4 regions of the Serratia sp. A07 genome follow, and region 1 is predicted to be linked to each of the others. Evidence: riboswitches for the same ligand, from Rfam matches in the RefSeq annotation. Region 1 holds a riboswitch; each other region holds the start of a gene.
The links. A riboswitch is a leader RNA that binds a small molecule or an ion and turns the genes downstream of it on or off. The one in region 1 is predicted to bind thiamine pyrophosphate.
Positions count from the first base shown of each region.

Region 2: it holds a riboswitch for thiamine pyrophosphate, as region 1 does, so the genes downstream of both, thiM (hydroxyethylthiazole kinase) here and tenA (thiaminase II) in region 1, are expected to answer to the same signal.
Region 3: it holds a riboswitch for thiamine pyrophosphate, as region 1 does, so the genes downstream of both, thiB (thiamine ABC transporter substrate binding subunit) here and tenA (thiaminase II) in region 1, are expected to answer to the same signal.
Region 4: it holds a riboswitch for thiamine pyrophosphate, as region 1 does, so the genes downstream of both, thiC (phosphomethylpyrimidine synthase ThiC) here and tenA (thiaminase II) in region 1, are expected to answer to the same signal.

Region 1 covers NZ_JBZXDO010000017.1:51,768-58,820, forward strand. Annotated here, with positions in the region: gene AC4PR2_RS17090 (ABC transporter permease) at 1-85, opposite strand, end outside; gene AC4PR2_RS17095 (ABC transporter ATP-binding protein) at 82-822, opposite strand; gene tenA (thiaminase II) at 819-1,502, opposite strand; TPP riboswitch at 1,565-1,667, opposite strand; gene AC4PR2_RS17105 (LLM class flavin-dependent oxidoreductase) at 1,818-2,840, shown strand; gene AC4PR2_RS17110 (SDR family NAD(P)-dependent oxidoreductase) at 2,854-3,588, shown strand; gene AC4PR2_RS17115 (GlxA family transcriptional regulator) at 3,715-4,689, shown strand; gene gap (type I glyceraldehyde-3-phosphate dehydrogenase) at 4,767-5,777, shown strand; tRNA gene AC4PR2_RS17125 (tRNA-Asn) at 5,832-5,907, opposite strand; gene mtfA (DgsA anti-repressor MtfA) at 6,007-6,807, opposite strand; tRNA gene AC4PR2_RS17135 (tRNA-Ser) at 6,900-6,989, shown strand.
Region 2 covers NZ_JBZXDO010000011.1:64,412-71,464, reverse strand. Annotated here, with positions in the region: gene AC4PR2_RS13580 (methyltransferase) at 1-657, opposite strand, end outside; gene AC4PR2_RS13575 (GNAT family N-acetyltransferase) at 759-1,184, opposite strand; TPP riboswitch at 1,327-1,423, shown strand; gene thiM (hydroxyethylthiazole kinase) at 1,459-2,250, shown strand; gene thiD (bifunctional hydroxymethylpyrimidine kinase/phosphomethylpyrimidine kinase) at 2,250-3,050, shown strand; gene AC4PR2_RS13560 (inhibitor of vertebrate lysozyme family protein) at 3,135-3,593, shown strand; gene gutQ (arabinose-5-phosphate isomerase GutQ) at 3,633-4,604, opposite strand; gene srlR (glucitol operon DNA-binding transcriptional repressor SrlR) at 4,597-5,370, opposite strand; gene gutM (transcriptional regulator GutM) at 5,454-5,810, opposite strand; gene srlD (sorbitol-6-phosphate dehydrogenase) at 5,857-6,636, opposite strand; gene srlB (PTS glucitol/sorbitol transporter subunit IIA) at 6,647-7,009, opposite strand; gene srlE (PTS glucitol/sorbitol transporter subunit IIB) at 7,032-7,053, opposite strand, start outside.
Region 3 covers NZ_JBZXDO010000004.1:192,089-199,141, reverse strand. Annotated here, with positions in the region: gene sgrR (HTH-type transcriptional regulator SgrR) at 1-1,601, shown strand, start outside; TPP riboswitch at 1,639-1,757, shown strand; gene thiB (thiamine ABC transporter substrate binding subunit) at 1,815-2,801, shown strand; gene thiP (thiamine/thiamine pyrophosphate ABC transporter permease ThiP) at 2,777-4,384, shown strand; gene thiQ (thiamine ABC transporter ATP-binding protein ThiQ) at 4,371-5,075, shown strand; gene ivbL (ilvB operon leader peptide IvbL) at 5,164-5,277, shown strand; partial or broken gene AC4PR2_RS06320 (thiamine pyrophosphate-dependent enzyme) at 5,389-6,725, shown strand; gene ilvN (acetolactate synthase small subunit) at 6,729-7,022, shown strand; gene AC4PR2_RS06310 (DedA family protein) at 7,052-7,053, opposite strand, start outside.
Region 4 covers NZ_JBZXDO010000040.1:6,726-13,778, forward strand. Annotated here, with positions in the region: gene hemE (uroporphyrinogen decarboxylase) at 1-312, opposite strand, end outside; gene nudC (NAD(+) diphosphatase) at 351-1,118, opposite strand; gene AC4PR2_RS24195 (Rsd/AlgQ family anti-sigma factor) at 1,220-1,723, shown strand; TPP riboswitch at 1,763-1,887, shown strand; gene thiC (phosphomethylpyrimidine synthase ThiC) at 2,002-3,951, shown strand; gene thiE (thiamine phosphate synthase) at 3,944-4,594, shown strand; gene AC4PR2_RS24210 (HesA/MoeB/ThiF family protein) at 4,587-5,336, shown strand; gene thiS (sulfur carrier protein ThiS) at 5,333-5,533, shown strand; gene AC4PR2_RS24220 (thiazole synthase) at 5,535-6,314, shown strand; gene thiH (2-iminoacetate synthase ThiH) at 6,314-7,053, shown strand, end outside.

The sequences.
Region 1 (7,053 bases):
CCAGCCACCACAGCAGCAGCAGGCCGGCAAACACCGTCAGCCCACGCCGCAGGCGGGTAAGCCCACGCTCTTTGGCAATATTCATTGCGCGGCCCTCACCAGCTGTTGCAGCAGTTCGGCCTGGCTTTTCAGCAGGTCGGCGTCATCCGGCGCGCGCGGCGGTTGCCCGCTGATGCGGTGGCTATCGTCGAGGCCCAGCGGCCAGGGCGACAGCACCAGCAGGCGGTGGCTCAGGCGGCAGGCCTCCATCGGATCGTGGGTGATCAGCAGCACGGTGTTTTGCGCCAGCAGTTCGGCGGCCAGGCTCTGGATCTCGGCGCGGGTAATGGCGTCCAGCGCGGAAAAGGGTTCGTCCATCAGCACGATCGGCTGGCGTTCGTAGAGCGGGCGGGCGATGGCGGCACGCTGGCGCATGCCGCCGGACAGCGCGGCGGGCAGGCTGCGGCCATGCGCGGCCAGGCCCACGCGCTCCAGCAGGTGCGCCGCCCACGCCCGGTCCGGCGTTTCGCCGCGCAGCCGCGAGCCGAGGGCGACGTTCTCCTCGACGGTCAGCCACGGGTAGAGCAGGTCTTTTTGCCCCATGTAGGCGATGCGCCCGGCGATCGGCAAACCGTCGCTGCCGGTCACCGTACCCGAACTGGCCTGCGCCAGGCCGGCGATGATCTTCAGCAGGCTGGTTTTGCCGGCGCCGCTGGCGCCGAGCAGGGCGACGAAGCTGCCACCGGCGATGTCGAAGCTCAGCCGGTCGAAGACGATTTGCTGACCGAAACGCAGGCTGAGATCCCGCACCTGGATGCCGGGCGGGAGAAGCGGGGAGGTCATGAGGCGTTCAGCCCCATCTGCCAAAATGCCGATTCCAGCTGGGTGGCGGTGGTGAAAATCTGCGCCAGCTCGGTGAGGCGGCCCTGTGCGCCGCGCTGGTGGCCGACGGTTTCCAGCAGCTCGATGGCGGCACGTACGCCGGCCAGATAGCCCTCGTCGCCGTAGTTGCGGATCCAGGAGGCGTAAGGATTGCCCTCCATTTTGGTGGCGGGGTCGTGCAGCAGCCGCAGGCCGATTTCGGCATAGCCGGCCACGCAGGGCAGCAGGCCGGCCAGCAGGTCGAGGGCGTCGCCGGCATGGCCGATATCCAGCACGTAACGGGTGTAGTTCATGGTCTCCGCCGCTTCCGGCTGGGCGGCGATCTGCGCTTCGCTCAGCCCCCATTCGGCGCAATAGGCCACGTGCAGCGGCAGTTCGGCGACGATGCCGTTGAGCGACGCCGTGGCGGCGCGCATTTCCGGCAGGGTGCGTAGCTTGCTGACCAGCAGCGCGTAGGCGCGGGCGAAGTGCAGCAGGAACAGGTAGTCCTGGGTCAGGTAGCGGCGAAAAGCGCGTTCGGGCAAGGTGCCGGCGGCCAGCTGCTGCAGAAACGGGTGATCGACGTAATCTTGCCAGTGGCTGCCGGCATGTTGGCGCAGCCGGCCGTAAAGGCCGCTTTCGAACAGGGTGGTGATGGACATGGGACCTCCTTGAGTCAGTGGAGATCCGGGCACGCTGGGGTATGAACAGGCAACGGGTGAGAGCGTTGTTGCCTAACCGTCCCTTCGCTGGCATGACCCAGATCAGGTTCAAAGGGTTCGGCTTGCGCCATCTCAGCCCGTAACAGGACACCCCTCGGAGCTGCTTGTTATACGACATTTGTTTTTTGATTACAATCGCCGGGCGGCGCGGCGGCAATCGGTTCGTTTAGTGCGATCGGGGGCGATTTTGCTGGCGCAGAGCGCGCGATTTTTGTCACTGTAGGCCGATGATTTTGCCTTTGAGGACGATTCCCGATGAAAAAGATTGGGTTTCTCTCGTTTGGCCACTGGTCGCCTTCCGCCCAGTCCGGCACCCGTTCCGCGGCGGATGCGCTGCTGCAGTCCATCGATCTGGCGGTTGCCGCCGAAGATCTGGGGGCGGACGGCGCCTATTTTCGCGTACACCACTTTGCACGCCAGCTGGGGTCGCCGTTCCCGCTGCTGGCCGCCATCGGCGCCAAAACCCAACGCATCGAGATCGGCACCGGCGTGATCGACATGCGTTATGAAAACCCGCTGTACATGGTGGAAGACGCCGGCGCGGCGGATCTGATCGCCGGCGGGCGGCTGCAGCTCGGCATCAGCCGCGGCTCGCCGGAGCAGGTGATCGACGGCTGGCGCTATTTCGGCTATGCCCCGGCCGACGGCGAGACCGACGCGGACATGGCCCGTCGCCATACCGAAGTGTTCCTGGAAGCGCTGCGCGGCGAAGGGTTCGCCGAGCCCAATCCACAGCCAATGTTCCCGAATCCGCCCGGGCTGCTGCGGCCGGAGCCGTTTTCCGCCGGGCTGCGCGATCGCATCTGGTGGGGCGCCGGTTCGAACGCCACCGCCGTTTGGGCGGCGAAGCTCGGCATGCACCTGCAAAGCTCGACGCTCAAGAACGACGAGACCGGCGAACCCTTCCACATCCAGCAGGCCAAGCAGATCCGCGCCTACCGCGCCGCCTGGCAAGAGGCCGGCCACGCGCATGAGCCGCGGGTTTCCGTGAGCCGCAGCATCTTCGCGCTGGTGGATCAGCGGGATCGCAACTACTTCGGCGGCGGTGGCAAGGAGGGCGATCAGCTCGGATATATCGACGCGCAGACCCGGGCGATCTTCGGCCGCAGCTATGCCGCCGAGCCGGACGTGTTGATCGAGCAGCTGGCGCAGGACGAGGCCATCGCCGAAGCGGATACGCTGCTGCTGACCGTGCCTAACCAGCTGGGCGTGGATTACAACGCCCACGTGATCGAATCGATTTTAACCCATGTCGCGCCGGCGCTCGGCTGGCGCTAAACGGAGGAGTGACATGTCACGCATTTTCATTACCGGTTCGGTAGACGGGCTGGGCCGCGCCGCCGCGCAAACGCTGTTGGACGAAGGGCATCAGGTGATTTTGCATGCGCGTGAGCCCGGCCGTTTGGACGCGGTGCGGGATCTGCTGGATCGCGGTGCGCAGGCGGCGATCGGCGATCTGTCCGATGTGCAGCAGATCCGGCAGCTTGCCGAGCAGGTCAATCGCCTCGGCCGCCCGGACGCGGTGATCCACAACGCCGGTATGTTTACCGGGCCGCAGGTGATGCCGGTGAACGTGATTGCGCCTTACCTGCTGACGGCCCTGATCGAACGCCCCAAGCGCATCGTCTACCTGAGCAGCAGCATGCACTTTGACGGCGTGCCGGAACTGAACGGCGTAGACTGGCTCGGCGGCGCTGCGGGCTCCTATTCGGACAGCAAGCTGTTCGTCACCGCGCTGGCCGCCGCCGTGGCGCGCCTGTGGCCTGACGTGATCAGCAGCGCGGTCGATCCCGGCTGGGTGCCGACCAAAATGGGCGGCGCGGATGCGCCCGACGATCTGGCGCTGGGGCATGTGACGCAGGCGTGGTTGGTGACCAGCGATGAGCCGCAGGCCCTGGCGTCCGGCGGCTATTGGCACCATCAGCAACGGTTCGATCCCCACGCGGCGGTGCACGACGAGGCGTTTCAAACGGCGCTGCTGGCGCAGTTGGCGCGCGCCGGTGGGGTGAGCCTGCCGCAGGCTTGAGGGCTGTGCTTTTTTGGCCCGCCGGCGCTTGCCGGCGGGCTTTTTTATGCCCGCAGGGTGAATCGGCGAGGCTTTTCTTATACAGTGGCTGTCTGACCTGTTTTGCTCGTTCTTCTTATTATCGCCATGCATACATTCCTGATTATCGTCCCTGAAGGGGGCATGCTGTTCGAAGCGGCGGGCATCGCCGATATCCTGATGCAGGCTAACCGTCTGAGCCCTGCCGAAGCGCCGCTGTATCAGATCGCGGTCGCCACCACGCAATCCCATCGGGTGGTACACGGCCTGTCCGGGCTGAGCCTGTTGGCCGACCATCGCCTGGCGGATCTCGATCCGGCCCTGCCGCGCGATACCGTCATTGTTGCCGGCAAGGGGGCGACCGAAGAAGAGGGCGCCCTGGTGGCGGATTGGCTGCGCCGCGCGGCGCCACAGGCGCGCCGTATCGCTTCCGTTTGCGGCGGGGCTCTGCTGCTGGCCGAGGCCGGATTGCTGGACGGGCGGCGGGCGACCACTCACTGGCGGCTGGCGGAAACGCTGCAGGCGCGCTTCCCGCGGGTGCAGGTCGAGAACGGCCCGATCTACGTGCAGGACGGTCCGATTTGGACCTCCGGCGGCGTCAGCTCCGGCTTCGACCTGACGTTGGCGCTGGTGGAGGACGACTACGGCTTCGTGCAGGCGCGCGAAGTGGCGCAGGATCTGGTGATGTTTCTGCGTCGCCCCGGCGGGCAGGCGCAGTTCAGCCGCTACCCGCTCAACCAGGCCAAATCGCCGGGCCCGATCCGCGACCTGCAGTCCTGGATCCTGGAAAACCTCGCCGACGATCTCAGCGTCGATCGGTTGGCCGAACGCGTGGCGATGAGCCCGCGCAACTTTACCCGGGTGTTCACCCGCGAGACGGGCATTTCTCCCGCCAAATTCGTCGAAGAAGGGCGGTTGCATACCGCCAGGCAGCGCCTCGAGCAGAGTGCGGAGGGCATCGAACAGATAGCGCTGGCCACCGGTTTCGGCAACGGCCTTAACCTGCGGCGGGTGTTTGAGCGCAAACTGCAGCTGACCCCGAGCGAATACCGCGAACGCTTCCACGCGCGCAATTTGGCGTAAATTGATCGGTAAACGTCATTTACGCCGCCTCGTGGCAGGGCTAGATTTGAGGCAAAGCCCAAAACGAGGAGAGCATCATGGTGAAAGTAGGCATTAACGGCTTCGGCAGGATCGGGCGCAACGTGCTGCGCGCGGCGCTGGGGCGCAGCGATTTTGAAGTGGTGGCGATCAACGATCTGACGGACAGCAAGACGCTGGCGCATCTGCTGAAATACGACACGCTTTCCGGCACGCTGGCGGCCAGGGTGGAAGCCGGCGACAACCAGCTGCTGCTGGACGGCCGGCCGATTCAGGTGTTTTCGCAGCGCGATCCCGCCGAGATCCCGTGGAGCAGCGTGGGCGTGGACGTGGTGATCGAAGCGACGGGCTTCTTTACCGAGAAAGCCAAGGCGGAAGTGCACATCACGCACGGCGGCGCCAAGCGGGTGATTATCTCGGCGCCGGCCAAGAACGACGACATCACCATCGTCATGGGGGTTAACGACCAGCTCTACGATCCGGCGCTGCATAAAGTGGTCAGCAACGGCAGCTGCACCACCAACGGGCTGGCACCCGCCGCGCAGGTGCTGCATCAGGCCTTCGGCATCGAATACGGGCTGATGAACACCACCCACGCCTATACCAACAGCCAGGCGCTGCACGATCAGCCGGAAAAAGATCTGCGCGGCGCGCGGGCGGCGGCAGAGTCTATCGTGCCTTACTCCAGCGGCGCGGCCAAGGCGCTCGGCAAGGTGATCCCGGATCTCGACGGCCGCCTGACCGGTTACTCGCTGCGGGTGCCGGTGCCGGTCGTCTCGATCGTCGATCTGACGGTGACGCTGAAACGCCCGGCGACGGTGGAGGAAATCAACGCCGCTTTCCGCGCGGCGGCGGCGTCCGGCCCGCTGAAAGGAATTTTGGGGTACAGCGATGAACCGCTGGTGTCGAGCGACTATCGGGGCGACGCGCGTTCATCGATTATCGATGGTTTGTCTACGCTGGTCATCGGCGGCAACCTGGTGAAAGTGCTCGCCTGGTATGACAACGTATGGGGGTTCTCCAATCGGTTGGTCGATCTGGCGCTGCTGATGGAAAAGCGCGGGCTGTAAATGCCCCATAGCAAAAAGCCCGCTTAAGTTTCCTTAAGCGGGCTTCTCTAAATATGGCTCCTCTGACTGGACTCGAACCAGTGACATACGGATTAACAGTCCGCCGTTCTACCGACTGAACTACAGAGGAATCGTGTGAACGGGGCGCATGATATCCAGCGGCCCCGGGTGTGTCAACGCTAAATTGCCTTGAGTGGTGCGACTGCTCGGTATCTGAGCAATGTGTCCGTCAATCAGCCCATTGCGCGTCGTTTTCCGCCTGGCTGCGCAGCAGGCGCGCCAGCGGATCCTGGCGGTAGAAGCGGCAAAAGTGCTGATACAGCGCCGGGAAGCGTTCGGCCAGCAGCTCGGGGGCGCTGAAGAAATACTCCGACAGCACGGCGAAGCACTCGGCCGCATCGGTGGCGGCGTAGGCATCCATGCTGGCGGCCTCTTCACCGACCATGTCTATCTCGTCCTGCAGGCTTTCCATCGCGGCGTGCAGATCGTGCTCCCAGGCGGCCACCTCGCGCAGCGGGATCGGCGGCACGCCGGTAGCGACGCCGCCGTTGCGCATATCCAGTTTGTGCACTGCTTCGTGAATCACCAGATTGAAACCAGAAAGATCGAAAGAGTCCTGCACGTCTTGCCAGTTGAGCACGATCGGCCCCTGTTCCCAGCTTTGGCCGGACTGCACCACCGGCCCCGAGTGCACCAGGCCAATTTCGTCCTGCCATTCGTCTTCCACCACGAACGGAGTGGGATAGAGCAGAATTTCGTTGAAGCCGTCGAGGCACTCCGCGCCGAGTTCCAGCACCGGCAGGGCGAACAGCAGGGCGATGCGCGCCTGCATTTGCGAGGTGAGCTGCAGCCCCTGCAGCGGCACGATGCGCTTTTGCTGCAAGATCTGCCCGGCAACGGCCACCAGCCGCTGCTGCTCCTGCTCATTCAGCGGCGAGAGCAGCGGGATCGCCAACGCGTCCTGCCACTGGGCCTGAGTGTCTGCCTGGGGTTGAGAGGGTTGAGTCGCTTTCCACGGCCATTTAATCATCAGGTTGCTCGTAAACTCATCACTTGAACGTTCAGCGGTATGCTAATGCTGTAAAAATGCCGTAAAAGCGGGCATGATAGCAAGCGTTGTTAGGAGAGATGCCGGAGCGGCTGAACGGACCAGTCTCGAAAACTGGAGTAGGGGCAACTCTACCGGGGGTTCAAATCCCCCTCTCTCCGCCACTATTCAATCACTTACGAATAAATCTTTCAACGATCCCCATCACAGATAGCGCTGGCCTGGCGC
Region 2 (7,053 bases), on a different contig from region 1:
AAGCTGGAAGCCCAGCGCACCGCACAACTGCTGAGGCGCGGTGAAGCCGCTTTCCGCCAGGAGGAGACGGCTGCGCGCCGCCGCCATCGGGTGCCAGTTGCGGCGGGTGCGTTCGATCACCTCCTGCGCCTGCGCCGCCGAGTGCCCGGCGCTTTGCAGCCAATGTTGGTAGTGGCTGACGGGCAGACCCTCCGGCTGATAGTCGAACAGCAGCAGCGGTGCTGCGGGGGAGAGGCGCTGCGCCAACTGCTGCAGGAAATCCAGTTTGGCGCCATCGTCGGCGATAAAGTGCAGCACCAATGAGCACACCGCCGCGTCGTGGCGGGTTTGCGGCGCTTGTTGCAGCAAGGTGGGCTGGAAGCTCACCCGTTGTGCGTAACCCGCGGCTTCGGCCTTGGCGCGCGCGGCCGCCAGCATGCCGGCGGAGGGTTCCACGGCGCTGAAACGCCAGCTGGCGTTGGCGGCGGCCAGCGCCTCCAGTTCACTGCCGGTGCCGCAGCCGGCCAGCAACAGCGTGGCGTCATTCGGCAGCGTCTGTGCGAGCGTCGCCGTCAGCAGCGCCTGGGCAAACTGATAGCCGGGCACCAGGGTCAGAATACGGCGATCGTAGTCCGCCGCTGCGGCATCGGGGAAGCGTGTATCCGTTTGGTGTTGCATAACCTTCCTTGCCAAGTTCATTGAGAGAGACAAGGAAGGTTATGCTTAAATGATAATGAAATCCATTATCATTAATGAGTTCTGTGACGGGAAAGGCGGCGTTAGCGGGCCGGCGAATGCATCAGGTAATAATCTTCTTCGCCGTCGTTGCCGGTAGAGATGATGCGCCAGCCGTGTTTGCGGTAGAACGCCAGCGCCTTTTCATTCTTCACCAGGCATTTCAGCGAGCCGGTGGCGGTGAAGGTAGCTTCCGCCGCCTGCAGCAGCGAACTGCCGACGCCGCGCGGCGGCTGATGGGGATCGACATACAGGTTATGAATGAAGTTGTCTTCGCGGTAGACGGAGACGAATCCCAGCAGCGTGCCGCCGTCTTCCGCCACCCAAATCGCTTCGCCCAGCGTCGCTCCGTCGAAATCTTCCAACTGATAGTTTGAGGTATCGCGCCAGCCGAACGCCGCCTTGCGCGACGCCAGGTACAGCGTGCGCAGGAAGGGGCGATCGGTCTCTTGGTAGGGTCTTATCTGCATGGCATCTCCCGGTGGTTTGTGCTCACTATAGCGCATTGCGCGGCGTATGCCTGCCGAGCCAATTTATTCGCTTGTTTGTCCGCGCCGCCGCTGGCATGATCCCCTGCAGGGATTAACGCAACGTTGATCACAACCTATTGATTTTCATGACTCGGGGTGCCCTTCTACATGAAGGCTGAGAAATACCCGTATTACCTGATCTGGATAATGCCAGCGTAGGGAAGTCACGGCCGCCCAGCCGGCGCCGCCTTCTTGAACGCCGGTTGGGAGGAATATGATCGCTCGACCTGATGCACTACCCGGCGCGCGCGCCGCGGCCTGTCTGACCCAATTCCAACAGCGGCCTCCGCTGATCCACTGCCTGACCAACGAAGTGGTGCAATCGCTGACCGCCAACGTGCTATTGGCGCTCGGCGCCTCCCCGGCGATGGTGGTGGAGCCGCAAGAGGCGGCGCAGTTCAGCGCGCTGGCCGATGGCCTGCTGATCAACGTCGGTACCCTCAATGCGCTGCGCGCCGAATCGATGCGGGCGGCGGTGGCCGCCGCCAATCGGGCCGGCAAGCCCTGGACGCTGGATCCGGTGGCGGTCGGCGCGCTCTCCTACCGCACCGCCTTTGCTAAACAGCTGCTGGACGAGAAACCGGCGGCGATACGCGGCAACGCCTTGGAAATCATGGCGCTCAGCGGGTTGCTGGCCAGCGGCCGCGGGGTTGACAGCGGCGACGATTCGCTGGCGGCCTTGCCCGCCGCGCGTGAGCTGGCGCAGCGCAGCGGCGCGGTGGTGGCGGTCACCGGCGCGGTGGATTACGTCACCGACGGCCAACGCGATTGGGCGATCGAAGGCGGTTCCCCGCTGATGACGCGGGTGGTGGGCACCGGCTGCGCGCTGTCGGCGGTCGTGGCGGCGTTTTGCGCCCTGCCGGGCGATCGCCTGGACAACGTGGCGACCGCCTGCCGGGTGATGTCCCACTGCGGCGGCCTCGCGGCCAGGCAGGCCGGCGGGCCGGGCAGTTTTACGCCGGCGTTCCTCGACGCCCTGTATCAGCTGCGCGGGGAGGATCTGTGATGAAACGTATTAACGCCCTGACCATCGCCGGCACCGATCCCAGCGGCGGCGCCGGCATTCAGGCCGATTTGAAGGCTTTCTCGGCGCTTGGCGCCTACGGCGCCTCGGTGATCACCGCGCTGGTGGCGCAGAATACCCGCGGCGTGCAGTCGGTGTATTACATCGATCCGGCGTTCGTCGCCGCGCAGTTGGACTCGGTGTTCAGCGACGTGCGTATCGACAGCGTCAAGATCGGCATGCTGGCCAACGCCGACATCGTGCAGGCGGTGGCCGAACGGCTGCGCCATTACCGGCCGGAGTTCGTGGTACTGGACACCGTGATGCTGGCGAAAAGCGGCGATCCGTTGCTGGCGCCGGAGGCGGTGGCGTCTATTCGGCGCGAGCTGTTGCCGCTGGTGTCGATCATTACGCCGAACCTGCCGGAAGCGGCGGCGCTGCTGGCGTGCGCGCCGGCGGAAGATGAAGCGCAGATGCGCGAGCAGGGGCGGGCGCTGCTGGCGATGGGTTGCCGGGCGGTGCTGATGAAGGGCGGCCACCTGAGCGAAAGCGAGAGCCCGGACTGGCTGTTTACCGCTGAAGGCGAGCAGCGCTTTACCGCGCCGCGCGTCGCCACCCGCCACACCCACGGCACCGGTTGCACGCTCTCGGCCGCGCTGGCGGCGCTGCGCCCGCGCCATGCCGACTGGGCGGCTACGGTGGCCGCCGCCAAGGACTACCTGCAACAAGCGCTGCAACAGGCGGACACGCTGGAGGTGGGGCACGGCATCGGGCCGGTGCATCATTTCCATGCCTGGTGGTGAGTCAACTTTTTGCCGCAACCGTGGTCTGACTAGTTCAGGCCCGGTTTGACGGGCAAAACCTGATTTAACCTAGGGAGAAGGACTATGACGGGACACCAGGCGCTGCGTTGCGCCCTCTTCGGCGCACTGCTCAGCTTCAGCGCGGGCAGCTTTGCCCAGCAGATCGTCACCACGTCGGATTTGATTCAGCAGCCGGGGTATCAGGCCAGCTGGCAAAACATGGTGAAAGGCCAGGCGCGGATGCCGGGCTGGGCGCGCAAGGGCGTCGGCACCTCTACGCCGGCGCAGAATCTGAACTGGAAGGGCAAAGAGTATCTGGTCGGCAACCTGTGCAAGCCGCACGACTGCGGCAACAACTTTTTGATCGTGGCGTTCAGCGCGGACAAATCCCAGGCCTGGGGCGTGCGGGTGGCAGTGGAAGATCGGCCGGAAGCCGTCGATCATCCGAAGAAGTATGCCAAGTACCAGTGGCTCGGCAAGCCGAATGACGACATGAAGGCGCTGCTGAAGCAGCAGTTCGAGAACAATCCTGATTGGAAATAATCAGACTGGGGGCGCCGGTGATGGCGCCCCCGGCGTTGATCAGCCGATGCCGGCCTGATGCAGATCGTGCAGGTTGAGCGCCCCCACCAGCACGCCGTCCATATCGACCACCGGGGCCGCGCTGATGTGCTGTTCGTGCAGCGCTTCCAGCGCCTCGCCGGCGCGCCACTGCTCCGGCAGCCGATAGCCGGGGCGGGTGATCGCCGGGCTGAGCGGATCCTGCAGGCTGTTGCCCTTCACCAGCCAGCGGCGCAGGTCGCCGTCGGTAAACACGCCCACCACCCGCTGCTGCGCGTCGCAGACCGCCACTAACCCGAGCCCGGTGCGGCTCAGCTCCAGCATCGCTTCCATCACGTTGGCGCTTTCGCTCACGCGCGGCAGGCGATCGCCGGTGCGCATCAGGTGATGCACGCGGTTCAACAGGCGAGCCCCCAGGCTGCCGCCAGGGTGCGAGCGGGCGAAATCTTCCGCGTTGAAACCGCGCTGGCGCATCAGCGCCATCGCCAGAGCATCGCCCATCATCAGCGTGTTGACCGCGCTGGAGGTCGGCGCCAGCCCCATCGGGCAGGCTTCGCGCTCGACGCCGATATCCAGCACGCAGGCCGCGGCCTGCGCCAGCGGCGACTCTTTGCCGCCGGTGATGGCGATCACCGGAATGCCGTTCTCCGCCAGCAGCGGCAGGATCAGATCCAGCTCTTTGGCGCGGCCGGAGTAGGAGATGAACACCACCACGTCGTCGGCGCCGATCATGCCGAGATCGCCGTGCAGCGCTTCCGCCGGATGCACGAAGAACGACGGCGTGCCGGTGCTGGCCAGCGAGGCGGCGATTTTCTTGCCGATGTGGCCGGATTTGCCGATGCCGGAAATCACCGCTTTGCCACGGCAGTTCAGCAGCAGTTCGCAGGCGCAGACGAAGTTGTCGTCCAGGCGCGCCAGCAGGCGTTGCGCTTCGGTCAGCTCGATCTCCAGCGTTTCGCGGGCGAAGGCGAGCAGGGCGTTGGCGTTACTCATCGGGGTCTCCTACCAGAAGGATATTGATGCCTTTCGCCTGCAGGGCGGCGAGGTAATCGGGGTTGATGTCTCGGTCGGTGATCAGCGTGTCGACGGCGCTGAGTTCGCACACCACGTTCGGGCTCTTGCGGCCGAATTTCGAGGAGTCTACCAACAGAATAATGCGGCCGGCGGCTTCGCACATCGCTTTGCTGACGTTGTGCACTTCGTTAAAGGTGGTGACGCCGGCGTTGAGATCGACGCCGTCTGCGCCGATAAACAGTTTGTCGAAGCTGAACTGCTGAAACGCCGATTCGGCCAGGCTGCCGTGGAACGAGGCCGATTTTTTGCGGTAGGTGCCGCCGGGCATCAGGATGGTCTGATCGTTGTCCAGCTCCACCAGCGCGTTGACGATGGTCAGGCTGTTGGTCATCACCGTGATGTTATTGAACTGCGCCAGGTGCGGCACCATCTGCAGCACCGTGCTGCCGGCATCGAAGATCAGCGAGTCGCCGTCGGCGATCAGCGCCACGGCGGCGCTGGCAATGTGGCGTTTTTTCTCGGTATTGATATGGGTTTTGCGGTCGATCGGCTGATCGCCGTCGTCGCGGCTGAGCACCACGCCGCCGTAGGTGCGGATCACCTCGCCTTCTTCTTCCAGCAGGGTGAGATCCTTGCGGATGGTGGTGCCGGTGGTGGAGAAATGCTCGGCCAGGGCGTCCACTGCCGTCTTGCCATGCCGCTGCAGATATTCAAGGATAGCGGCCTGCCGCTGCTTTGGTTTCATCGCGATTCCCGTTCACAAGAGTTGGGCATTTCCCCTCGCTGAATAATTCACTATGAAAGGTAATGTCTTTTAATGTGAAAATATCACGATTTGGGTTTAATCGCTAACGATAGTGCAGACTGGCATGCGCGATCCTCGGGGAAGATCACATCCGGGCGCAAATCCCGCTGATGCAAACCGTGCAATCGAGGCAGCGGGCGGGGCCGGGCGAAAACGGTCAGGCCGCGCAGCAACAGACTGCCGCACACCCGCCGATCGGCGTCGAAGGCCAGCGCCAGCACCACTCGCGGGCGGAAGCGGCCGCCGGAACGGCCGACGCCGACGGCGCCCAGCCGGCACAGGCCGTCGAAGGCGCGGTTGAAGCGCTGCAGTTGCCACCAGCCGAAGGCGATTTGCAGCAGCCAGGCCAGCAGCGCGAAGGCGATCAGAGCTTGAGTCATGGGGTTCTCCTTAGGCCCCCTTCCGCGGAAGGGGGCGTCGATGGCGTCAGAACATCACCTGGCCGCCGGTGATGTTGATCGATTGGCCGGTGCAGTAAGAGGCCTTGTCGCTGGCGTAGAACAGCAGGGTGTTCAGCACGTCCTGGTAGTCGCAGCCGCGCTTCAGCGGCACTTTGTCGATGTAGTACTGCTCCACCTGGTCCGGCGCGATGCCCAGTTTTTGCGCGTACTGCGGCAGCAGCGACTGGAACATCGGCGACTTCAGCAGGTTGCCGAGCATCAGCGAATGCACGGTAATGCCGTATTCCGCCAGATCGAGCGCCAGCGACTGCGTCAGCCCCACGCCGCCGAACTTGGCGGCGCTGTAGCCGGAGTTGTGCTTGCTGCCGACCTTGCCGGACTTGGAGTTGATCTGAATGATGCGCCCGGCGATGCCGTCGCGGATCATCAGGCGCGAGAACTCGCGGGCGCAGAGGAAATAACCCACCAGGTTCACCTGCAGCGAGCGATCGAAGTCGCCCAGCGGGAAATCGGTGATCGGCGCCGCCTTGGCGATGCCGGCGCTGTACACCAGCAGGTTGGCCTGGCCGAACGCCCGGTCAACCGCCGCCGCCAGCGCGATTACGCTCTGCTCGTCGGTGGCGTCGGCCTGAAAACCGCAGGCGCTGCCTGCGCCAAACGCTTCGTTGATCTGCTGTGCCACCAGATTGGCGTTGTCGGCGTTCAGATCGGCCACCGCCACCCGATAACCGGCCTGCGCCAGCCCGTGGGACAAAAAGGCGCCTAACGTTTGGCCGCCGCCAATCACTACAGCTACTTCAGACATGGTCTACTCCTTATGCGATAAATGACAGCGTGCTGCCCAACGGGATATCGGTCGGCGTCGGGCCGGATACGTGGATCGAGCCGGGGAATTCGGCTTCGGCTTCGCCGTCGAAGCGCACGGTGATGTGGCCCAGTTCGCGCAGGTTCTGCGTGGCAACGCTGCCAACGGCGGTGATGGCGTAGCGCTGCTGCGCCAGCTCCATCACGCCGCCGACCTGCAGCTCACCGGCGGTCGCACCGTGGCGGTGGATGAAGCAGAACTCTTCGATATCCGCCGGCGCGCCTTCACGGAAGGTGATCAGCATGTTGTCCAGCAACGCGTCGCGGGCGCAGCCACCGATCTGCGTGATGGTGGTGTGAAAAATGGTGTGCATAAACGTCTCCCTGGAAATCAGCTTATTGATAAATGAAGGCCGAG
Region 3 (7,053 bases), on a different contig from region 1:
CGACCGACACCACACTGCAGGCGCTGGCGGAGGTGCTGAGCTGTTCGCGGCGCCACGTGCGCTCCCTGCTGAGCGCCATGCAGCGGGAGGGTTGGCTCACCTGGCAGGCGGAGTCGGGGCGCGGCAAGCGTTCGCGGTTAACCTTCCACTACACCGGCCTGGCGCTGCAGCAACAGCGGGCCGAGGAGCTGCTGGAACAGGACCGCATCGATCAGTTGGTGCAGCTGGTGGGCGACAAAAACGTGGTGCGCCAGATGCTGCTGTCGCAGCTGGGGCGCAGCTTCCGCCAGGGGAAACACATCCTGCGGGTGCTCTACTACCGGCAGCTGTACAACCTGCTGCCCGGCTCGGCGCTGCGGCGTTCGGAGACCCATTTGGCGCGCCAGATCTTCAACGGCCTGACGCGCATAAATGAGGAAAACGGGGAACTGGAGTCCGATCTGTCTCACCATTGGCAGGCGCTGACGCCGCTGCACTGGCGGTTTTACCTGCGCCCGGCGATCCATTTTCATCATGGCCGCGAGCTGGAGATGGCGGACGTCATCACTTCCCTTTCGCGACTGACCTCGCAACCGCTGTTCTCGCACATCGAGAGCGTCACCTCGCCGACGCCGTTCGTTATCGACGTGCAGCTGCGCAGCCCCGACCACTGGCTGCCCTGGCTGCTGGGCAGCGTGCAGGCCATGATCCTGCCGCGCGAATGGCGTGAACTGCCGGATTTCGCCCGCCATCCGGTCGGCACCGGCCCCTACCGCATGGTGCGCAACCATCCCAGCCAGATGAAGATCCACGCCTTCGACGACTATTTTGGCTACCGGGCGCTGATCGACGAGGTGAACATCTGGGTGCTGCCGGAGTTTTCCGAAGAGCTGGTGCACTCCGGCGTGCAGCTGCAGGGCGATGAAACCGGCAACAGCGAGCTGGAAAGCCGGCTGGAAGAGGGTTGCTATTTCCTGCTGTTCGATCAGCGTTCTCCGCTGGCCGCCGACCCCGCCATTCGCAGTTGGCTGTGCGAATTGATCAACCCCATTTCGCTGCTGAGCCACGCCGGGCCGCTCTACCAGCGCTATTGGTCGCCGGCGTACGGCCTGCTGCCGCGCTGGCACCACAACCGCACGCTGGCGCAGCAGCCCAAGCCCGCGGGCCTGACCGAACTGACGATGACCCACTTCAATGAACATTCGGAGTTTCACGCCATTCGCCAGGCGATCGAACCGCTGCTGGCGCAGCACGGCATCCGCCTGATCGTGCAAAGCGTGGATTACGCCACCTGGCACCAGGGCGACGCGCGCAGCGATCTGTGGCTCGGCAGCGCCAACTTCTATCTGCCGCTGGAGTTTTCGCTGTTCGCCACGCTGTACGAACTGCCGCTGATGCAGCATTGCATGAACGAAGATCTGGCGCAGGACGCGGCGCTGTGGCGCGCCAACCGCTTGCCGCTGGCCGAGTTCTGCCAGCGTCTGGTCAGCAACCACCAGCTGCATCCGCTGTTCCACCACTGGCTGCAGCTGCACGGCCAGCGCAGCATGCGCGGCGTGCGGATGAACACCCTCGGCTGGTTCGACTTCAAGTCCGCCTGGTTTGCCCCGCCGGAGGCATAAGCGCCTTTCGCCCGGGTCGGTTAATCTTTACAATAGCGCCGTCTCAACGGGGTGCGGTAAGTCGGGCCGCGTGATAAGCCCGATTTTCCGCTGAGAGCACACCCGTCGAACCTGATCCGGTCAATACCGGCGGAGGGATTTGAGCCCAGCGAACCGGCGACGCCGCCTCGCCCCCTCAGATGCCCTTGCCCCCTTATTTTTCAGGAGTGCAACGTGGTCAAAACATATCTGCCCTGCTTATTGCTGCTGTGTGCCGCGCCGGTGTTCGCCAAGCCGACGCTGACGGTTTACACCTACGATTCCTTCGCCGCCGACTGGGGCCCAGGCCCGGCGGTAAAAAAAGCCTTCGAAGCCGAGTGCGACTGTGAACTGAAGTTCGTCGCGCTGGAAGACGGCGTCTCGCTGCTGAACCGCCTGCGTATGGAAGGCAAGAACAGCGCCGCCGACGTGGTGCTGGGGTTGGACAACAACCTGTTGCAGGCGGCGCAGCAAACCGGCCTGTTCGCGCCGAGCGGCGTCGACACCGCCAAACTGACGGTGCCGGGCGGCTGGCAGGACGCGACTTTCGTGCCTTACGACTACGGGTACTTCGCCTTCGTCTACAACAAAGAAAAACTGAAGAACCCGCCAAAAAGCCTGCAGGAGCTGGTCAGCAGCGATCGCAACTGGAAAGTGATCTACGAAGATCCGCGCACCAGCACGCCGGGCCTCGGCCTGCTGCTGTGGATGCAAAAAGTGTATGGCGACAAGGCGCCGGCCGCCTGGCAGCAGTTGGCGAAGAAGACCGTCACCGTCACCAAAGGCTGGAGCGAAGCCTACGGCCTGTTCCTGAAAGGCGAAGGCGATCTGGTGCTCAGCTACACCACCTCTCCCGCCTATCACCTGATCGAAGAGAAAAAAGATATCTACGCCGCCGCCACGTTCAGCGAAGGGCACTACCTGCAGGTGGAAGTGGCGGGCAAGCTGAAGGCCGCCAAACAGCCTGAGCTGGCGGAGCGCTTCATGCAGTTCATGGTGACGCCGGCCTTCCAGAACACCATCCCGACCGGCAACTGGATGTACCCGGTGATCAACACCCCACTGCCCGTCGGCTTTGAGCAGATGAACGTGCCGCATACCGCGTTGCAATACAGCGCCGAAGAGGTGGCCAAACAACGCGGCGGTTGGATCCGGGCATGGCAAACCGCCGTCAGCCGCTGATCCCCCGCTGGCTCTGGCCGGGGCTGCTGGCCGCCGGCGTGATCCTGCTGGTCGCCGCGCTGGCGATGGGCTCGCTGTGGCGTCACGCGCCGGACAGCGACTGGCGCGGCCTGTGGCAGGACAGCTACCTGTGGCACGTGGTGCGCTTCACCTTTTGGCAGGCGCTGCTGTCGGCGCTGATTTCGGTGCTGCCCGCCGTTCTGCTGGCGCGCGCGCTCTATCGCCGCCGCTTCCCCGGCCGGCAGCTGCTGCTGCGGCTGTGCGCCATGACGCTGGTGCTGCCGGTGCTGGTGGCGGTGTTCGGCCTGCTCAGCGTCTATGGGCGCCAGGGCTGGCTGGCGACGCTGTGCGGCTGGCTGGGCGTCGAGTATGGCTTCTCGCCCTACGGCCTGCAGGGCATTCTGCTGGCGCACCTGTTCTTTAACCTGCCGCTGGCCACCCGCCTGTTGCTGCAGGCGCTGGAGAATATCCCGGTGGAGCAGCGCCAGCTGGCCGCCCAGCTGGGCATGAATGGCTGGCAGCAGTTCCGCTTCGTCGAATGGCCGGCGCTGCGCCGCCAGATCCTGCCGAGCGGCGCGTTGATCTTCATGCTGTGCTTCGCCAGCTTCGCCACCGTGCTGTCGCTCGGCGGCGGGCCGCAGGCCACCACCATCGAACTGGCGATCTATCAGGCGCTGAGTTACGACTACGATCTGGGCCGTGCCGCCATGCTGGCGCTGATCCAGTTAAGCTGTTGTCTGGGGCTGGTGTTGATCAGCCAGCGCCTGAGCCAGGCGCTGCCGGTGGGCCATACCCACGCCCAGCGCTGGCGCAACCCGGAAGACAGCCTGTGGCGGCGCGTCGGCGATTTTCTGCTGATCGCCGCCGCGCTGTTGCTGCTGCTGCCGCCCCTGCTGGCGGTGATCGCCGACGGCGCCAATCAGGCCGTCGTCAGCGTGCTGCGCCAGCCAGTGCTGTGGCAGGCGCTGTTCACGTCGCTGCGCATCGCCCTCGGCGCCGGGCTGTTGTGCGTGGCGCTCACTATGATGCTGCTGTGGAGCAGCCGCGAGCTGAAGCTGCGGCAGCACCTGCGCGGCGGCCAGGCGCTGGAGCTGAGCGGCATGGTGATCCTGGCGATGCCGGGCATCGTGCTGGCCACCGGCTTCTTCCTGCTGCTGAGCGATACGATCGGGCTGCCGCAGTCGCCCTATGCGCTGGTGATTCTCACCAATGCGCTGATGGCGGTGCCCTATGCGCTGAAGGTGTTGGAGAACCCGATGCGCGACCTCGCCGAACGTTACAACCCGCTGTGCCTGTCGCTGGATATCCACGGCTGGCAACGGCTGCGGCTGATCGAACTGCGCGCGCTGCGCCGCCCGCTGGCGCAGGCGCTGGCCTTCGCCTGCGTGCTGTCGATCGGCGATTTCGGCGTGGTCGCCTTGTTTGGCAACGAGCATTTCCGTACCCTGCCTTTTTACCTGTATCAGCAGATTGGCGCCTACCGCAGCAACGACGGGGCGGTGACCGCGCTGCTGTTGCTGCTGTTGTGTTTCCTGCTGTTTACCCTGATCGAACGCTTACCGGGGCGCCATGCTGACGCTTGAAAAACTGACCTATCTGTACGAACACCTGCCGATGCGCTTTGATCTGCGCATCCAGCCGGGCGAGCGCGTCGCGGTGCTCGGCCCCAGCGGCGCCGGTAAAAGCACCCTGCTGAGTTTAATCGCCGGTTTTCTGCCGGCGGCCAGCGGCCGGCTGCTGCTGAACGACGAAGACCACACCGCCACGCCGCCGGCCAAACGGCCGGTGTCGATGCTGTTTCAGGAGAACAACCTGTTCGCGCACCTGACGGTGGCGCAGAACATCGGGCTGGGGTTGGATCCCGGTCTGCGCCTGACTGAACAGCAGCGCCAACAGCGGGCGCATATCGCCCGTCAGGTCGGTCTGGAGGAGCACCTGGAGCGCCTGCCGTCGCAGCTTTCCGGCGGTCAGCGTCAGCGCGCCGCGCTGGCGCGCTGTTTGATTCGCCAACGGCCGATCCTGTTGCTCGACGAGCCCTTCTCGGCGCTCGATCCGGCGCTGCGCAACGAGATGCTGCAACTGCTGCAGACGGTGTGCGAACAGCGCAACCTGACGCTGCTGATGGTGTCGCACAACCTCGACGACGCCGCGCGCATCGCGCCGCGCACGCTGCTGGTGGTCGACGGGCGCATCTACTACGACGGCCCGACGCAGGCCCTGCTGGACGGCAGCGCGCCCGAAGCACGCGTGCTGGGCATTTCGGGTAAAGCGTGATCTGACGCGCGTTTTTTATGCTGCAGCAATAAACCTGTTGTGCGAATTTTGCGCCTGTGTTTTTATAAAAACCTGACTTTTTTTACTGATGATAAGGTTCCCTGTGATCGCATCCTCGCTGACTTCGACCCTACTAGTTACCGCGCTACCAGCCGCGGTGGTCGTCGTGCGTGTGGTGGTGGTCGTCGGCAATGCGCCGTAGGGTCCGAATCAACGCATCGATTCCCAAACCCCGCCGGCGCAAACCGGGCGGGGTTTCTTGTTTTAGCACCCTGCCCAGAAAAGCTCACCGGCCTTGAGAAAGGACAGGAACATGGCAACTTCGGGCACGCCTCAACCGGGCACCAGCTTCACCGGCGCACAATTGATCGTTCATCTGCTGGAGCGTCAGGGCATCACCACCGTCGCCGGCATCCCCGGCGGCGCCGCGCTGCCGCTGTATGACGCGCTGAGCCAAAGCACCCGCATTCACCACGTGCTGGCGCGCCACGAACAGGGCGCGGGCTTTATGGCGCAGGGCATGGCGCGCGCCAACGGCAAAGCGGCGGTGTGCATCGCCTCCAGCGGGCCGGGCGCCACCAACCTGGTCACCGCCATCGCCGACGCCAAGCTCGACTCCATCCCGCTGGTGTGCATCACCGGTCAGGTGCCCTCCTCGATGATCGGCACCGACGCCTTCCAGGAGGTGGACACCTACGGCATTTCCATTCCGATCACCAAGCACAACCATCTGGTACGCGATATCCGCGAACTGCCACAGGTGATCGGCGACGCGTTCCGCATCGCCGAGTCCGGCCGCCCCGGCCCGGTCTGGATCGATGTGCCGAAAGACGTGCAGACCGCCACCATCACCCTGGAGGAGCTGCCGCCGATCGCCGTACCGGACGCCGCACCGAGCTGGGCAAGGTCAAACAGGCCAACGTGGCGATCCATGCCGACGTCGGCCAGGTACTGCAACAGCTGCTGCCGCAGATCGACACGCAGCCGCGCAGCGCGTGGCTGAGCACCGTCAACGACCTGAAACGCGAGTTCCCGTTCAACATGCCGAACGCCGACGATCCGCTGAGCCATTACGGCCTGGTGCTGGCCGCCGCGCGCTGCGTGGACGACAGCGCCATTATCACCACCGACGTGGGCCAGCATCAGATGTGGGTGGCGCAGGCCTATCCGCTGAGCCGGCCGCGCCAGTGGCTGACTTCGGGCGGGCTGGGCACCATGGGCTTCGGTCTGCCGGCGGCGATCGGCGCGGCGTTGGCGGAGCCTGAGCGTAAAGTGCTGTGCTTCTCCGGCGACGGCAGCCTGATGATGAACATTCAGGAAATGGCCACCGCGGTCGAACACGATCTGGATGTGAAAATCATTTTGATGAACAACCAGGCGCTGGGGCTGGTGCACCAGCAGCAAACCCTGTTCTACCAGCAGCGCATCTTCGCCGCCGCCTATCCGAAGCGCACCGACTTCCTGAAGATCGCCGCCGGATTCGGGCTGGACACCTGCGATTTGAACGCCGCGGAAGATCCGCAGGCCGCGCTGGCCGAAGCGATCCAACGCCCGGGCCCCTGCCTGATCCACGCGCTGATCGACATCAACGAAAAAGTGTTCCCGATGGTGCCGCCGGGCGCCGCCAACATCGACATGATTGGAGAATAAGCCATGCTGCAACCACAAGATAAACCCCAGGTGATCCTGGAGCTGGCCGTGCGCAACCATCCCGGCGTCATGTCGCACGTTTGCGGGCTGTTCGCTCGCCGCGCGTTCAACGTCGAAGGCATTCTGTGCCTGCCGCTGAAGGACGGCCAGCAGAGCCGCATTTGGCTACTGGTGGCCGACGACCAACGGCTGGAGCAGATGATAAGCCAGGTGGAAAAGCTGGAGGACGTGCTGCAGGTGAAGCGCCACAGCGAAGACGTGCGGGTATTTGAACAGCTGGAAGCGTTCTTCCAGTAAGGCGAACGGGGGCTGACGCCCCCTATCCATT
Region 4 (7,053 bases), on a different contig from region 1:
GGTCACGGGGGAGCTGAAACGCGGGCCTTCGCCGGCTTCAAAGTACAGGCCGAGCCCCATGGCGTCGGGAATGGTGAGAATGTCGGAGAACAGGATGGCGGCGTCCAGCGCATAGCGGCGCAGCGGCTGCAGCGTGACCTCGCAGGCCAGCTCCGCGTTCTTGCACAGCGACATGAAATCACCGGCCTGGGCGCGGGTCGCCTTGTACTCCGGTAAATAACGACCGGCCTGACGCATCATCCATACGGGGGTCACATCCACCGGCTGGCGCAACAGCGCGCGCAGGTAGCGATCGTTCTTCAACTCAGTCATTTATGGGGCTCCCTTAATAATCTGCCGGCCATTGTACATTATTCTGCCCGGCACAGCGCCACGGTGTCCTCAATCAACCGGCGCGCCACAGTACCGGGTGGCGGCAACAGCGGCAGCTGGTCGTAGCGATACCAGCCGGCGTTGAGCAGCTCCTTGGGATCGTGGCGAATGTCACCCTGATGGTAATCGGCCATAAAGGCCATCATCAGCGAGTGTGGGAACGGCCACGGTTGTGAAGTGACGTAGCGCAGGTTCTTGATTTCAATATTGCTCTCTTCCATCACTTCGCGCGCCACCGCCTGCTCCAGCGTTTCGCCCACTTCGACGAAGCCGGCCAGCACCGTGTGGATACCACCGCGATGACGCACGTGTTGCGCCAGCAGGATCTGATCGTCGCGCCGAATGGCGACGATCACGCAGGGTGCAATCTGCGGGTAGTACCGCTCTTTGCAGTGGCCGCACAGACAGGCGCTTTCGGTGCGGCTGAGGTGCATTTCATGGCCGCAATAGCCGCAGTAGCGATGAGAGCGGTAGAAATCCGCCAGCTGCACGCCGCGCCCGGCAAGCTGGAACAGACCGCGATCCTGATCCAACAGCTGACGCACCGATCCCATCTCCCGCGGCATCGCCTGGCGCACCAGCCAGACCGGCGCGCCCTCCCATTCACCGATGGTGCGCGCCATGTGGCCCCGCAGCCCAAGAGCGGCGGCCGTCCCCGACGGCAATTCACCGTTCGGTAACCAAAGTTTGCTTTCATGGCTGACGATCCACCAGCCGTTTTCATTGCCCGTTAATGCAAGTTCCATATCGTTGTTGCACAACCTCAGCTTCACTGGCACTCTACAAATCGGCTTTGTTACATTTTAATAACTTACCGGTTACTTTTATTACTTACACGGAGTCAAACATGCTCAACCGTTTGGAAAGGCTGACTCAGCGCGTTGGCGGTAGTAATGAATTAGTTGATCAATGGCTTCAGGCCCGCAAACAGTTGCTGGTTGCCTACTGCACGCTGGTAGGCCTCAAACCGAATAAAGAAAAGCATACGCCGCTGAATGAAAAAGCGCTGGAGAACTTTTGCCACAACCTGGTGGATTATCTCTCCGCAGGGCATTTTCATATCTATGACAGAATTATCAAACAAGTGGAAGGCGCAGCCAGTCCGAAAATGTCGCTGGCGGTGAACATCTACCCCAAGCTGTGGGCCAATACCGAACAGATCATGGCGTTCCACGATCGCTATACCGAAGTGGATATCGATCAGGAGGTTTGTCTGGAATTCCACCAGGCCCTGTCGGATATCGGCGAAACGCTGGCGGCGCGCTTTGCGCTGGAAGATAAGCTGATCCAGCTGGAAGCGGAGGCCGCGCAGCAACCGCTGCCGGACCCGACGCTGGATCCCGCGCGTTAAAATTTTATAGTTTTTTTTCTTATCCCTCCTATACTGGGGGGCATCTTGTCGGAGTGCCTAGCGCCTGATTTGTTCATCGAATCAGCCAGGCTGAGACCGTTAATTCGGGATCCGCGGAACCTGATCGGGTTAATACCCGCGAAGGGAACAAGAGTAATCTATCGCCACAGGCACGGCCTTCCCCTTGCGGGCGCCCTGCCTTATCGGCCACCATCATTACTCCCTCCGAGCTCCAGACAAGCAACTTTCCCAACCCAACACACTGGTAGGAACTTGCTATGTCTAACGTTAATCCACCGCGCGCCCGTAAAGCGCAACGCGAAGCCGCCCAGCAGTTTATCGACACCCTGCAAGGCATGGCTTTCCCGAACTCACGCCGCATCTATCTCCAGGGCTCGCGCAGCGATATCCAGGTGCCGATGCGCGAAATTCAGCTCAGCCCGACCCTGCTCGGCGGCAGCAAAGACCACCCACAGTATGAACCCAACGAGGCGATCCCGGTGTATGACACCGCCGGCCCCTACGGCGATCCGCAGGCCGAGCTCGACGTGCACGCTGGCCTGGCCAAGCTGCGCGCCGGCTGGATCGACGCGCGCGGCGATACCGCCACCCTGAGCGGTGCCAGTTCCGGCTTTACCCAACAGCGGCTGGCGGACGAGGGGCTGGATCACCTGCGCTTCGAACATCTGCCGCTGCCGCGCAGGGCGCTGCCGGGCAAGTGCGTGACTCAGCTGCACTATGCCCGCGCCGGTATCGTCACCCCAGAGATGGAGTTCATCGCCATCCGTGAAAACATGGGGCGCGAGCGCATTCGCGGCGAGGTGCTGCGCCACCAGCATCCGGGCCAAAGCTGGGGCGCCAACCTGCCGGACAACATCACGCCGGAGTTCGTGCGTCAGGAAGTGGCCGCCGGCCGCGCCATCATTCCCGCCAACATCAACCATCCGGAGGCGGAGCCGATGATCATCGGCCGCAATTTCCTGGTGAAGGTGAACGCCAATATCGGCAACTCGGCGGTCACGTCGTCGATCGAAGAAGAGGTGGAGAAGCTGGTGTGGTCCACCCGCTGGGGCGCGGACACCGTGATGGATCTCTCTACCGGCCGCTATATTCACGAAACCCGCGAGTGGATCCTGCGCAACAGCCCGGTGCCCATCGGCACCGTGCCGATCTACCAAGCGCTGGAGAAGGTCAACGGCGTGGCGGAAAACCTCACCTGGGCGATGTTCCGCGATACGCTGCTGGAACAGGCGGAGCAAGGGGTCGACTACTTCACCATCCACGCCGGCGTGCTGCTGCGCTACGTGCCGATGACCGCCAAACGCCTGACCGGCATCGTATCGCGCGGTGGCTCAATCATGGCCAAATGGTGTCTGTCGCACCATCAGGAAAACTTCCTCTATCAACATTTCCGTGAAATCTGCGAGATCTGCGCCGCCTACGACGTTTCGCTGTCGCTCGGCGACGGCCTGCGCCCCGGCTCGATTCAGGACGCCAACGACGAAGCCCAGTTCGCCGAGCTGCATACTCTGGGCGAGCTGACCAAAATCGCCTGGGAATACGACGTGCAGGTGATGATCGAAGGCCCGGGTCACGTGCCGATGCAGATGATCCGCCGCAACATGACTGAAGAGCTGGAACACTGCCACGAAGCGCCGTTCTACACCCTCGGCCCGCTGACCACCGATATCGCCCCGGGCTATGACCATTTCACCTCCGGCATCGGCGCGGCAATGATCGGCTGGTTCGGCTGCGCCATGCTGTGTTACGTCACGCCGAAAGAGCACCTCGGCCTGCCGAACAAAGAAGACGTCAAGCAGGGCCTGATCACCTACAAGATCGCCGCTCACGCCGCCGATCTGGCCAAAGGCCATCCGGGCGCGCAGATCCGCGATAACGCCATGTCCAAGGCACGTTTCGAATTCCGCTGGGAAGATCAGTTCAATCTGGCGCTCGATCCGGCCACCGCGCGCGCCTATCACGACGAAACCCTGCCGCAGGAATCCGGCAAGGTCGCCCACTTCTGCTCGATGTGCGGGCCGAAATTCTGCTCGATGAAGATTTCGCAGGAGGTGCGCGACTACGCCGCCGCCCAGGAAGCTGCCAAGCCGATCGAAGTGCAGCTGACCGGCATGGAGAAAATGTCCGCCGAGTTCCGCGCCCGCGGCAGCGAGCTGTATCACAGCGCCGGCGCCGGCACCCTGCAAGAGGAGACAAGCAATGACTGATATCACGACCCCCTTCCCGGCTACGCCCCACAAACTGGGGCTTTACCCGGTCGTCGACAGCGTGGAATGGATCGCTCGTCTGCTGGAGGCCGGCGTCACCACGATCCAGCTGCGCATCAAGGATCTGCCGGATGAGCAGGTCGAAGAGGACATCGCTGCCGCCATCACGCTGGGCCAGCGTTATCAAGCGCGGCTGTTCATCAACGACTATTGGCGGCTGGCGATCAAGCACGGCGCCTACGGCGTACATCTGGGCCAGGAAGATCTCGATACCACCGATCTGGCGGCCATTCACCGCGCCGGGCTGCGGCTGGGCGTGTCCACCCATGACGACGCGGAGCTGGCGCGCGCGCTGGCGGTGAAACCGTCCTACATCGCGCTGGGGCACATCTTCCCCACCCAAACCAAAGATATGCCTTCGGCGCCGCAGGGGCTGACGGAGTTGAAACGCCACATCGCCGGCCTGGCGGATTACCCGACGGTGGCGATCGGCGGGATCAGCATCGATCGCGTACCGGCAGTGCTGGCGTGCGGCGTCGGCAGCGTGGCGGTGGTCAGCGCCATCACCCAGGCGCCGGACTGGCGTGCGGCGACGGCCGAGCTGCTGCGGCTGATCGAAGGCGAGGGCCCGAACGATGCTTAACGATCAGGAATTCCTGCGCTACAGCCGCCAGCTGTTGCTGGAGGACGTCGGCCCGGAAGGCCAGGAGAGGCTCAAGCGCGCCACGGTGCTGATCGTCGGTTTGGGCGGGCTCGGTTCCCCGGCTTCGCTGTATCTGGCCGCCGCCGGCGTCGGCACGCTGCTGTTGGCCGACGACGACCAGCTGCACATCACCAACCTGCAGCGGCAGATCCTCTACCGCAGCGCCGATACCGCCACCGGCAAGGCGGCGCTGGCGCAACGCCATCTGCAGGCGCTGAACCCGTTGGTGGAATCTATCCCGCTGGCGCAGCGGCTGCAGGGGCAAGCGCTGCGCGACGCGGTCGCCCGCGCCGATCTGGTGCTGGACTGCTGCGACAATATGGCGACCCGTCATGAGGTCAATGCCGCCTGCATCGCCGCCGCCAAGCCGCTGATCAGCGGCAGCGCGGTCGGTTTCAGCGGCCAGCTGTTGGTGCTCGAGCCGCCCTATGCGCACGGCTGCTACGCCTGCCTGTACCCGGATCAGGAAGAGCCGCAGCGCAACTGCCGCACCGCCGGGGTGCTCGGCCCGGTGGTGGGCGTGATCGGTACTCTGCAAGCGCTGGAGGCCATCAAAATGTTGGCCGGCATGCCTTCCTCCCTCAGCGGTAAACTGCGGCTGTTCGACGGCAAGCAGCAGAGCTGGAGCACGCTGCAACTGAGCCAGGCCCGCGCCTGCCCGGTATGCGGAGGCGCGGCATGAAGATCCGTCTGAACGACCAACCGCTGGAGCTGGCGCAGCCGCTCAGCGTCGCCGCCCTGCTGACCCAGCTGGAACGCCACCAGCCGGGCACCGCGCTGGCAATCAATCAAACCATCATCCCGCGCGCCGACTGGGCCGACCATCAGGTGCAGGACGGTGACGACATTTTGCTGTTTCAAGCGATCGCCGGAGGCTGACATGCTGAAAATCGCCGATACCACTTTTACCTCGCGCCTGTTCACCGGCACCGGCAAGTTCGCCACCCCGGCGTTAATGCTGGAGGCGCTGGCGGCCTCCGGCTCACAGCTGGTGACCATGGCCATGAAGCGCGTCGATCTGCGCGGCGGCAACGACGCCATTTTGGCGCCGCTGCAGCAGTTGGGCGCCCGGCTGCTGCCCAACACCTCCGGCGCCAAAACCGCCGCCGAAGCGGTGTTCGCCGCCCGGCTGGCGCGTGAAGCGCTCGGCACCCACTGGGTGAAGCTGGAGATCCATCCCGATGTGAAATACCTGCTGCCGGATCCGATAGAAACGCTTAAGGCGGCGGAAACGCTGGTGAAAGACGGTTTTGTGGTGCTGCCCTACTGCGGCGCCGATCCGGTGCTGTGCAAACGGCTGGAAGAGGTGGGTTGCGCGGCGGTGATGCCGCTCGGCGCCCCTATCGGCTCCAACCGCGGTCTGCGCACCCGTGACTTCCTCGAGATCATCATCGAGCAGGCCAAGGTGCCGGTGGTGGTCGACGCCGGCATCGGCGCGCCGAGCCACGCGCTGGAAGCGATGGAACTGGGCGCCGACGCGGTGCTGGTGAATACCGCCATCGCCGTGGCGCGCGACCCAGTGCAAATGGCGCGGGCGTTTCGCCTGGCGCTGGAGGCCGGCGAGCTGGCGCGCAGCGCCGGATTGGGCGCTAGCCAGCGCGGTGCAGCCGCCTCCAGCCCGCTGACCGCCTTCCTCAGCCAGCCAGAGGAGGCACAGTGATGGGCGACGATTTCAGTAGCCGCTGGCAACAGCTGGATTGGGACGACATTACGCTGCGCATCAACGGCAAAACCGCACGCGACGTGGAACGCGCGTTGAACGCCGACAAACTGACGCGTGACGACTTTATGGCGCTGATCTCCCCCGCCGCCGCGCCGTATCTGGAACCGCTGGCGCAGCGCGCGCAGCAGCTGACCCGTCAGCGCTTCGGCAACGTCGTCAGCTTCTATGTGCCGCTGTACCTCTCTAACCTGTGTGCCAACGACTGCACCTATTGCGGTTTTTCGATGAGCAACCGCATCAAGCGCAAAACGCTCGATGCGGCGGAGATCGCACGCGAGTGCGAAGCCATCAAGGCGCTGGGGTTCGAACACCTGTTGCTGGTCACCGGCGAGCATCAGACCAAGGTCGGCATGGACTATTTCCGTCAGCACATCCCGGCAATCCGCCGCCACTTCAGCTCGCTGATGATGGAAGTGCAGCCGCTGGCGCAGGACGAGTACGCCGAACTGAAAACGCTGGGCCTGGACGGCGTGCTGGTCTATCAGGAAACCTACCATCCGGCCACCTATCTGCAGCACCATGTGCGCGGCCAGAAGCAGGATTTCCATTGGCGTCTGGCCACGCCGGATCGCCTGGGGCGCGCCGGGATCGACAAGATCGGCCTCGGCGCGTTGATCGGCCTGTCCAACAGTTGGCGCACCGACTGCTACCTGCTGGCGGAACATCTGTTCTACCT